Regions from separate parts of the Colwellia sp. Bg11-12 genome, predicted to be linked through region 2. Evidence: riboswitches for the same ligand, from Rfam matches in the RefSeq annotation. Region 2 holds a riboswitch; the other holds the start of a gene.
What was found. Region 2 has a riboswitch for cyclic di-GMP ahead of H4J39_RS06410 (GGDEF domain-containing protein). Riboswitches for the same ligand answer to the same signal wherever they lie in the genome.
Positions count from the first base shown of each region.

Region 1 (6,026 bases), on a different contig from region 2:
TGCTGGTTGAAAAGTATCTAACACAGCCTCGCCATGTTGAAATCCAAGTTTTTTGTGATAACCATGAACATGCTGTTTATTTATTTGAACGTGATTGTTCAGTGCAACGCCGTCATCAAAAAGTTATTGAAGAAGCGCCAGCTTTCAAAATGAGTGAAGCATTGCGCAAAGCCATGGGTGAATCAGCGATAAAGTCTGCCCAAGCTATCGGTTATCAAGGCGCGGGCACGGTCGAATTTTTACTCGACGTTGACGGTTCATTCTACTTTATGGAAATGAATACCCGCTTACAAGTTGAACATCCGGTGACTGAAATGATCACCGGCCAAGACTTAGTAGAATGGCAGCTCAGAGTTGCTGCTGGTGAAGTTTTGCCAAAAACTCAAGAGCAGTTAGTGATTAATGGTCATTCTTTTGAAGCGCGTATTTACGCTGAAGACCCAAATAATGATTTCTTACCGGCTACGGGTACACTAGACTTTTTACAACCACCAGCAGAAAGCGCGCATGTTCGTGTTGATACGGGGGTTCGTCAAGGAGATGAAGTAAGTGTCTTTTACGATCCGATGATCGCCAAACTGATTGTCTGGGATGAGAATCGTGAAAAAGCATTACAACGTTTAACAAAAGCTTTATCGGAATACCGTATTAAAGGTGTAACGACCAATATTGATTTTCTTTATAACTTAGCGACGTCAAAACCGTTTATAAATGAAGAAATAGATACCAGTTTCATTGAAAAATATGACAGTGAAATATTTCACGATAACGAGCAATCCTTAGCTGACGAATTACCCATGGCAGCGCTTTATTTAGTACTTTCATTGGCTGAACAAGCGAAAATAAAAGCGGCGACAACCACGGATCCTTTTTCTCCTTGGAATAATACCTCGGCATGGCGCTCTAACGAAGCACATAATCACCAAGTAGTACTTGCCCATAACGACATTGAATACCCTGTTACCGTTGAACAAAAGCGTCAAGGTGATCGAAGTTATTATTTAATTTCTGTCAGTGGTCGCACCGTTGATTGCCAAGGTAGAATTGAAGGCGATACATTGCATGTAAGTATTGATGGCTATCGCAGCCAAGCCACCATCGCCCATAATATCTCGAGCTCAGGTGACCAAATAAGTTTATATCGTCAAAACGGTGTTTTTAACTTTATTAACATTAAGCCTGATTGCGGCGACAATAATGCTGATGATAATCATGGCGGCCTATTAGCACCCATGAACGGTACTATGGTCAGCGTGTTAGTGAACGCCGGTGATAAAGTCGCTAAAGACCAACCATTGATGATCATGGAAGCGATGAAAATGGAGCACACCATTAGAGCCCCTGAAGACGGTACCATTGATACCTTATTTTACGCCGAAGGTGACATGGTTGATGGCGGCAGTGAGTTACTTGCTTTTACGCCAGAGGAAGTATAATGAGTTCTTTTGCTAATAATGAATTACCTAAACAAGTAAAAATCGTTGAAGTTGGCCCACGTGACGGCTTACAAAATGAAAAACAACAGATTAGCGCAGAAGATAAAATAGCCTTGATAAATTTGCTCAGCGAAGCCGGAGTCAATTACATTGAAAGTGGCAGCTTTGTTTCACCGAAATGGGTGCCACAAATGGCAACATCGAGTGATGTTTTCAATGGTATAGCGCGAAAAAAAGGTGTCACTTACGCAGCTCTCACTCCTAATATGAAAGGCTTTGAAGCTGCTGTTGCGGTAAATGCTAATGAAGTTGCCATATTTGGTGCCGCTTCTGAAGCCTTTAGCCAGAAAAATATTAACTGTTCTATTGCCGAAAGTCTCGAACGGTTTGAACCGATAATGACCGCAGCAAAACAAGCGAATATACCAGTACGTGGCTATGTGTCTTGTGTGGTTGGCTGTCCCTATGAAGGTGAAGTTGATCCACAGAAAGTCGCTGAAGTTGCTGAAAAACTTTACAAGATGGGCTGTTACGAAATATCGCTTGGCGATACTGTTGGTGTCGGTACTCCGATGAGCGTACAGAAGATGCTGCAAGCGGTAAGTGCCCGTGTACCAAAAGCTAAGCTAGCTGTTCATTTTCATGATACTTATGGTCAGGCGTTAACTAACATTTACACTGCTTTACAAAATGGCATTGCTGTTATTGACAGTGCCATTGCGGGTTCAGGTGGTTGCCCTTATGCTAAAGGCGCTTCTGGTAATGTTGCTACTGAAGATGTTGTTTATTTATTGAATGGTTTGAATATTGATACGGGTATCAATTTAGATAAATTAGTACGTGCTGGTTGGTTTATCAGTGATAAATTAGGTAAAACACCTTCATCTAAAGTGTCTAATGCGTACCGCGCACAAGCATAAATATAATAAAAAATAGCAGTGTATTATAAATACACCGCAGATATCAATTTAATGAGGATTGAATAATGGCCGGATTTGACAAAGTAGTATCAAGCTACGAAGAAGCGATGGCAGGACTTGAAGACGGTATGACTGTTATTTCAGGTGGCTTTGGTTTATGTGGTATTCCAGAGAACCTAATTAGTGAAATAAAACGTAAAGGTACTAAAGCGTTAACACTTGTTTCAAATAATTGTGGTGTTGACGATTTTGGTTTAGGTGTATTACTACAAGACCGTCAAATCAAAAAAATCGTTGCTTCTTATGTGGGTGAAAACGCTGAGTTTGAACGCCAAATGATGAATGGAGAATTAGAAGTAGAACTGACACCACAAGGCACACTCGCTGAAAAAATGCGAGCCGGTGGTGCTGGTATACCCGCTTTCTTTACAGCAACAGGTTACGGAACGCCCGTAGCAGAAGGTAAAGAAGAGCGTGAAATTGAGGGAAGAATGTATATCCTTGAACCTGCCATTAAAGGCGACTTTGCTATTATTAAAGCATGGAAAGCTGACCGTTACGGTAACTTGGTTTATAGAAAAACAGCACGAAACTTTAATCCCATGGCAGCAACAGCAGGTAAAATTACCGTTGTTGAAGTTGAAGAAATTGTTGAACCTGGTGAGTTAGACCCCGACCAAATTCATACCCCAGGTATTTACGTTGATCGCCTTATTCTAGGGTCATTTGAGAAACGCATTGAACAACGCACTGTTCGTATTGCTCAGTCATAAAATAATTTTGGAGGTTTAATCATGGCTTTATCAAGAGAACAACTAGCACAACGCGTAGCACAAGAATTACAAGACGGATATTACGTTAATTTAGGTATCGGCATTCCAACACTCGTTGCTAACTTCATTCCAGCAGGAATAGAAGTTATGTTGCAGTCTGAAAATGGCTTACTCGGCATGGGACAATTTCCCACTGAAGATGAGATTGACGCCGACTTAATTAATGCAGGTAAACAAACAGTCACTATGGCAAAAGGCGCTTCTGTCTTTGATAGCGCAGAGTCTTTTGCAATGATCCGTGGTGGTCATGTCGACTTGACCGTACTTGGCGCTTTTGAAGTTGATGTAAACGGTAACATCGCTTCGTATATGATCCCCGGTAAACTCATAAAAGGCATGGGCGGCGCAATGGATTTAGTTGCTGGTGCTGATAACATTATTGTTACCATGACCCATGCATCAAAGCATGGCGTGTCAAAATTACTCTCTAACTGTACTTTGCCATTAACCGGTAAAGGTTGCATTAAAAGAGTACTGACTGATTTAGCTTTTATTGAAATTAAAGACGGTAAATTCCATTTATTAGAGCGCGCGCCAGGTGTAAGTGTTGAAGAAATTATAAAACTCACTGAAGGTGAATTAATTGTACCCAATAATGTCCCTGAAATGAAATTTTAACAATTAAACACCACCTGTTTACCAGAAAAAAACAAAGAAGAGAGATGACTCTCTTTTTTGTTACAAATTTTCACCTCTGCTAAAAATCGCCATAATTTATAAACAATAGATACTTTTTAATTAAGTTCTTGTTTTACTTGTGAAATATAACCATAGAAAACAATTAATTTTAAATAAGTAGTCGCTCACCTTTACAATTTTGCACATTTGTCTTGCATTTAATTACTCAATTAGCAATACTAAAAGAGACAAAGAAAAGGCAAAACACGTGAAATCGTGTTACGCAAAACCACCGGTCTAAGGGATTTATGTTTTTATAATGTAGATCCTATGACAGCGGAGTCACCTCGTTATACAAGGTACATCCCGTGGTTTTTTCCTTTACTAACTAAATTTATTAAAAGGTTACTAAAATGAAAAAATTATTACTAGCTTCTACCATCACTATTTTAACACTGACGTCTGTTGTATCGGCGCCGAAAGCACAAGCATCTAACATTGCACAAAGTATTTGTCAGTATGTTGCTGCGGACGACAAAAAACGCATGCGTACATTTTTAAAAACGAATAGATTAAAAATTCGTAGTATCTTTAAAGGTATTGAGTGTAATGGACAGAATCTGTTGGCGTTTGCATCGTCTCAGGGTTCAGTTAAAACAGGTTCTTTGATGATTTCAAAATTACCAAAGAAAGTTGTCTCAGCTAACTTAACTATTTTGCAAGCCGGATCGCAACCATTGATAGACGCAGCTAACGAACGTGTTAGCAGCTAAACTTATTCTTTAGTAGACGTTATTTGTTAAACCAAGTGTACAGTTTTACTAGATAATAATTCTATGTCATTTAAAAAACCTGCTTCTGCAGGTTTTTTTTTCACCTATTTTCTTCCAAACCTATTTTTCACTCACTAAGCCCTAGCACAGCGCTATGAAACTGATTAAACTATACTCATATTAATAAAATTGCGATTTACATGTTAACCAAGAGAAATTATAAAGACAGTAAGAATGCTTTAATACTTACTGGTGGTGGGGCCCGAGCGGCTTATCAAGTAGGCGTACTTTCTGCAATATCCAAATTTGTTCCAAGAAATCATGGTATCCCCTTTCCTATTATATGTGGTACTTCTGCTGGTGCCATCAATACCACAGCATTGGCATGTTACTCGTCATGCTTTCATCTTGGGGTAAAGAAGCTTGAATGGGTCTGGAAAAACATTAATACCAGTAGAGTTTATCATAGCGACGGTATCAGAGTTTTTTCTCATTTAGCTAAAGGTATGCTCGCTAGTTTCCAAGCTGATTATGCGAATAAAAGTGCGCGTAGTTTACTAAACAATGCGCCACTTCGTGACATGCTAAATATGGTTGTTGACTTTAAGCGCATCGACGCCAATATTATACGCGGTTACTTATCAGCGGTTTCTATTACTGCATCAAGCTATAGTAATGGGGATTCAATCAGTTTTTATCAATCAGAAGAGTCTATTTCGCCATGGTTTAGGGCTAAACGTCGTGGTGAGCCTTGTCAAATTAACAGTGAGCACTTAATGGCCTCTGCTGCTATCCCATTGGTATTTCCTTCGATAAAAATTCGCCAAGAGCATTATGGTGATGGCTCTATACATCAGCTTTCCCCCTTAAGTCCAGCCATACATTTAGGTGGAGAAAACCTATTTATTATTGGTGTTGATCAACCTAAAGCCCCACTTCATAGTAAAGTAAACAACCCTCATCCACCAACAACATCGACTGTGGCTGGTCATTTACTTGATACTATTTTTTCAGATACGTTGCACAGTGACATAGAACGCTTAGAGCGAATTAACGAAACAATAAAGCTTATACCGCCAGAAGTGAGAAAAGAAAAAGATGGCTTAAAACCTATATCGTCTTTTCTGATTAATCCAAGTCATGACTTTAACGCTATCGCCGTAGATTATTTTTCAGACTTACCACTGTCTATACGTTTATTATTACGCAGCGTAGGCATTTCTAATGACTCAGAGTCGAGTATTGTGAGTTATTTATTATTTGAAAAAAACTATTGCCGCCAATTAATTAAGTTAGGTTTTGAAGATGCTATGGAGCAAGAAACGGCGATTCGAAAATTTTTGTCACTATAAAGAGTGCTCGTTATATTTGCTTAAAAGTCACCTTAGCCACCTTCTTGCACAAATCGTTCAACTCGCTCAACTCGTCTAGGCTTGCCACGAACGA
Region 1 covers NZ_JACGUZ010000081.1:15,098-21,123, forward strand. Annotated here, with positions in the region: gene H4J39_RS17270 (acetyl/propionyl/methylcrotonyl-CoA carboxylase subunit alpha) at 1-1,436, shown strand, start outside; gene H4J39_RS17275 (hydroxymethylglutaryl-CoA lyase) at 1,436-2,356, shown strand; gene H4J39_RS17280 (CoA transferase subunit A) at 2,422-3,129, shown strand; gene H4J39_RS17285 (3-oxoacid CoA-transferase subunit B) at 3,151-3,807, shown strand; cyclic di-GMP riboswitch class I at 4,056-4,157, shown strand; gene H4J39_RS17290 (DUF3718 domain-containing protein) at 4,221-4,580, shown strand; gene H4J39_RS17295 (patatin-like phospholipase family protein) at 4,781-5,932, shown strand; gene H4J39_RS17300 (monovalent cation:proton antiporter family protein) at 5,965-6,026, opposite strand, start outside.
Region 1: linked by a shared signal. The riboswitch ahead of H4J39_RS17290 (DUF3718 domain-containing protein) and the one ahead of H4J39_RS06410 (GGDEF domain-containing protein) in region 2 are both predicted to bind cyclic di-GMP.

Region 2 (6,026 bases):
CATTGAGTCCATGTAAAGCTTATTTTCTTTTTGTGTGCTATAGAATTCTTTTTTCGCATTAGATAATGCTCGTTGTAATCCTTCCGCCCGAAAATAAAAATAAACACTCAAAGCAATGAAAAGCACTGCTATGGATAATACAAAAATCATATAAAACCTATTAATATAAAAACAATATTCTATTACGCTTTAGTGGTTTCACTTAAACGTGACAAAAAGATATAAGGATCAATATCTTGAGCAGTTGGCAAGCCGTAAGCATAACCAATTTTCACCGAATAATCTCCCAAATTGGCGAAGAATCTTACCTTAATTGCCTCAGCTAGACCATGTAATTTAGCGGCTATTTCACTTTCTGTTTGATGAGGCCCTAAGAGTAGATATTCACCATCGTTAATAGTGCCTGCTTCATCAAATTCACCTTTTGATTCATTAAGTAAAGTCGCTAATGTTTTCGAAACCTCAAGCATAATTTTGTCATTAAAGTGAAAGGATAACTCTTGCCAATTGATCACTGACAAATAACCAACCGCGAGTGGATAATCATATTTTCTCGCCATCTTATAGTTTAGCTGATAGTTTCTTTTGGTTTGAGAGGGAGTGACTAAATAAAATATTGGTTGTTCAACTTCATCATAGACCTGTTTCGACCGCAATGTTCTTTGTCTTAACCAAAAATAAGCCAACGTAATCAGCAAGATAAAAACTATAAAACTTAAAAGATATATTATCTCTTTTTGAGCGATATACTTTGCACTAAACTGACTGTGTAATTTACTTTTTTCAGTCAAATTGAGCATTAATTTTAGACTTTTGTTATTTGCACTCAACATTTGAGGAGTATTAATAGCTAATGATGGCTGGGACTTTTTTTGAAAATGTTGGAGGAGCTCAAGATAATTTTTGTGCAGTTCTAAGGCATTTTTATAATCGCCATTTTGCTGGTACATATCACTAAGTAAAAGTAACAATTTACTCTGTTTTATTGATAACTTTACATTTTTAGCCATTAATTCAGCTAATTGAAGATAATGTTGATATAAAGCGTTATTGTCTAAATGATTTGCAGTCTCAGCCAATAAGATTAATGAAGTTAAATAAGGTTTATTTAAGCTTTTTTCATTAAATGTAGCGCTTGCCGATAACAGCCAGTTGTGTGAATCTTGAAACTCTCTTTGTTTAAGTAATACCTCTGCCAAGCCTAACTTAGCATAGGCAACACGAATTGGAGCGTTTTTATTTTCACTACTTTTTTGCGCTTCCCAATAAGCATTATAGGCATCATCAAGTAAATTTAACTGAAAATAAGCACGCCCTAAATGTAGGTAAGTTTGATCAATATTTGCCAGTTTATCTAAATCAAATTTTAGCGTTAATAATTTATTTTGCATGGTAAGTGCAGTTTGATAATCTCCTAAATAATAGTGCGCTGTTGCCAATATCTCTAACAAGCAAAGGTGATCCCTATATTGAGGATTCACTGATATTAACACCTCAACTTGATTAAGATCATTCATCGCTAAATCATTTTCACTTTGCAAAGCATAGCTAACCGCTCGATAACTGAGTGCAACCAATCGATATTTCAAAACATCAGAGGACTCTGCCATTAAAATTACCCTTGTGGCAAAATCTTGTGTTTGCGCATATTTTTCCTGTAAATAATAACCATGGGCAACTTTAAGGAGTAAATTGAATTTTATCGAATGACTAAGTCCTTGCAAAGAGAGCCCGTCCTGTGCAAATTGCAAAGCATCAGCATCTTCGCCTTTATTATTAGCAACATCGGCAAGTAAAATAAAGATTTTACCACGGGTTTGCGTCGTATAATTTTCTCGGGATCCAAGAATATTTATTGATAGGGTAATTATTTCTTCATACGGAAGGTTTTCAGATTCTTGTAAAAAATACCGTTCGACATCTTTAATATTTTGTTCAATCTTTAGAGTATCACTAGCAAAACAAAATGAAGTAACCATAAAAAAGCAAAGAATCACCAGCAATTTATAAAACATTATTAGCTAAAATCCTTGATTTAATGAGTAGTTATCAACTATAAATTTATCTTTTATTTATAGGTTTAAGTTAAAGTTCAACGAATATTCATAATAAAGGTTTACAAGCATAGTTCAACGCTTATAATGAAATTCGAGTTTCTAAAACTCGAAAAGGGCAAATCTAGTGAAAGCTAGAGACGCAAAGTTACCGGTCTAAGGGGAAACCTAAGATAGCGGAACTGCCAAATTTAGATATAGTGGGGGCTTGTCTATTCTTGAACAGTTTGCTTTCGGTATACTTTGCGCGCCTTCCTCCCTTTTTCTACCACTCAATATCTAGATACTAAATAACAAGTGTTAATAAAAGCTCTATTTTTTTCAATAAAAAATATATCTGGCACTTTACTTGTTTTTACTAGAAGATAGGCTAACAAAATTTTACTTGGGTGCTTATATTGAGATGGAACGATGAAATATCATGATTCCATAAAACAAGCTGAACAAAAAATGAATATGGCTGTAAAACAATTACAGCGGTGGTATTTGCCTGTCAGCCCTATTAATTATGCAGTAAGCTACGAATATATTAATAAGAAAAATATTCCACTTAATACAACCATTGAAAATCAACTTACCTCAGGTAAGAAACTCGATAATTTCTTTATTGAAGAAAACTACCGTCAATACATTTTAGGTCAGAGTAACTTCAGAGACGAAATTATTGATGAACTAGAAGAGGTTGTTACTCATGTTGAGAAAAATAGCCAAAAGTCATCTTTAAGTATTAATAAACTTATTACCAACCTAGATAATAATATAGATCACTTACAATCTTCTGATAAACAAACAGCAATTTCTGCAGCAAATAGTATACGCCATGCATCTCAGGCATTTAAACTACACCAACAAAAGTTTGCTGAGCATATTTCATTGACTTGTGAAAAGACACGTGCATTACAAGTTGAATTGAAAGAAGCACGTAAAGAGATTTATATGGATCCCCTGACAGGGCTTTATAATCGTAAAGCTATGTCTAAACATTTAGACTTATGGTTAACAGAAGATCCAAACCGACAGATTGCAGCGATTTTAGTCAATGTAAATCAACTGTCAGAAATTAATACACAATTTGGTCATTTAATTAGCGATGTTCTATTGTCAAAAATAGCCAGTAAAGTTAATAGCTATGTTGATGACAGCGGATTGCCGATTCGTTCTGGCGAAGATGAGTTTTTAATACTCTTACCTGATGTTGATAAAGCAAGCGCAAGAGAAATCGCTGATAAAATATCACAGGGCGTTGAGAAACTTCGTTTTGTGAGTAGTAAATCGGGAATTAGATTACCTCGAATGACTTTATCAATTGGCGTGGAAATATTTAATATCGCTGAAAATGCCAACAATATTTTAAAGAAAGCTCGACGCTTGCTCCCTGATTACCCCCTTGACAATAACGCATTAATTTTTTAATAATTTACGAATAAGTCGATTCAGACTTTAGCTAATAAAAGTTTATTCTGGTTTGTAAATCAAAGAATTATGCATTGCTATTACTTAGCTTAAGAAAGTCAACGACAGCCATCCTCTTTTCTCATATACTGAAGCAAGTATAAAAATCCTAACGACTAAGAGAGAAATAAGTTATGAAAAAAATTACTTTAGCTGTTGCAGCTACTTTAATGATGGCATCTCCTGTTTTTGCTGGTGATGTTGCTGCTGGTAAAGCAAAAACTGGTATGTGTGCCGCTTGTCATGGCGTTGCAGGTATCTCTGCAGTTCCAATGTACCCAAATCTTGCTGGACAAAAAGAAGCTTATACGGTGAGCCAATTAAAGGCTTTTAAAGCTGGAACACGTAAAAATGCGATAATGGGACCTATGGCTATGGGTTTAAGTGATGAAGATATCGCAAATATTGCGGCTTATTACGCTAGTTTAAAGTAAACTTAATAATTATTGTTTAACCTCGTTCATCAATAATTATATAAAAAACGCTCAATTGAGCGTTTTTTTTTATGCATTATGCTGTTGAATAACTTGTAAAAAATCATGACCATAACGGGCAAGTTTAGTATCACCAATACCATTAATATTTAGCATTTGCTGTGATGTTTTTGGCTTTACGCGCGCAAGCTCTGATAACGTTGCATCATTGAAAACAATGAATGGCGCAATATCTTCCGCATCTGCAATCGTTTTACGCAAACTTCTTAATTTAACAAATAACACACGGTCATAACGTTTATCGGTTTTATCTTGTTGCCAGTAACTCGCTTTTTGTAACCTGGGCGAAGCTAACATTAAGGGTTCCTCACCTTTCAACACTGAACGCGATGCTTGTGTTAAGCATAATGCAGATTGTTGGGATATATCTTGTTGTAAAAACCCTAAATGAATCAATTGCCTAATAATGGCAAACCAATATCCAGGTGTTTTACTTTTACCAATCGCAAAAGTTGATACTTTTTCATGTTCTAGCTGTCTAACCTTTTCGGTTAATTCCCCTCTGAGTACTTGTACAACATGTTCAATGTTACCCTGCTGCTGAATACGAAAAACACATGATAGTACTTTTTGCGCCGCTTCCGTGGCGTCAAATTGAGTCGGTGGATCTAAGCAAATATCACAATTTCCACACTTCTTTGTGGTAAATTCTGCAAAATAATTGAGCACGACTTGTCGACGACAAGTTTGCGCTTCAATAAAGCCTTTCAACGCTTGAAAACGCTGTTGCTCGACATTGACCCTTTCTTCATTATCACCATCGGCTATATATTTGGTAATACGTTCTACATCTTTTTCATCATACAAAAATAACGCTTCTGCCGCTAAGCCGTCTCGTCCAGCACGGCCAATCTCTTGATAATATGACTCTAAAGTTCTTGGCGGTTCAAAATGGATCACAAAGCGAATGTTTGACTTATTGATACCCAATCCAAAAGCTACGGTGGCGATAACCACTTGAATATTGTCTTTAGCAAAACCATCTTGGACAATATTACGCATTTCTGTTTCCATACCAGCATGATAAGCAGAGCAATTTATACCTGCACTTGCTAACATTTTAGATAACTTTTCTACTTGCCAGCGACTACTACAATACACAATACCGCAATCATCACCGCGCTTTTGAATGTAACGTAAGACCTGATGATCTCCTTTATATTTATCAGCAAGCGTAAAACGAATGTTAGGTCTATCAAAGCTATCAAGGTGAATGTAAGGGTCATTTAACGCAAGCTGGAGTAGAATATCTCTGCGGGTAGTAACATCAGCAGTCGCTGTTAATGCCATAACAGGTACCGATGGGAAGCGTTGTTTTATTGTATGGAGTTGTGTGTAGGCTGGGCGAAAGTCATGTCCCCATTGCGAAATACAATGCGCTTCATCAATCGCAAACAAGCTTATCTGCATATTAGCTAAGCCTTGCATAAAATAATAATTTTTTAAGCGTTCCGGTGCAATGTATAACAGCTTAATTTCACCAAGAGATAGACGCTGAAAAATATCATTGATTGTTTCTTGATCTAAACTCGAGTTCACAAAAGCCGCTGAAATACCTTGTCGAGTTAAACCATCAACTTGGTCTTTCATTAAGGCAATTAGGGGTGAAACAACAATCGTTATTCCAGGTAATAAAACAGCAGGCAGTTGATAGCACATTGATTTTCCGCCGCCTGTTGGCATAAGTACTAAACTATCTCGCCCCTGAAATAGTTGCTGAATAATTTCTAATTGCCCGCTTCGAAACGTTTGATATCCGAAATTATGCTTTAAAGCATCTTCAAGCTGAGATTGTGAGACTGTAGAGAGAGCTTTTTGCAACGGAATAAACTTTATTAAAACATAATTATTGTTATTTTACCCCAGCCACAAAAAAGTCGAGAGCACTATTTTAGTATTTCTTGAATGCTTAGAAAGATCAATGCTAAGCTCAAATAAAGACATCAGACCAGTTATACAACAAAACCGATTAAATTAGGATCATTATGACGGATAATTTACAACAAAAACAATTGATTGAACAACT
Region 2 covers NZ_JACGUZ010000059.1:99,323-105,348, reverse strand. Annotated here, with positions in the region: gene H4J39_RS06420 (hypothetical protein) at 1-150, opposite strand, end outside; gene H4J39_RS06415 (hypothetical protein) at 183-2,015, opposite strand; cyclic di-GMP riboswitch class I at 2,162-2,244, shown strand; gene H4J39_RS06410 (GGDEF domain-containing protein) at 2,466-3,467, shown strand; gene H4J39_RS06405 (cytochrome c) at 3,641-3,940, shown strand; gene recQ (DNA helicase RecQ) at 4,010-5,821, opposite strand; gene H4J39_RS06395 (thioesterase family protein) at 5,986-6,026, shown strand, end outside.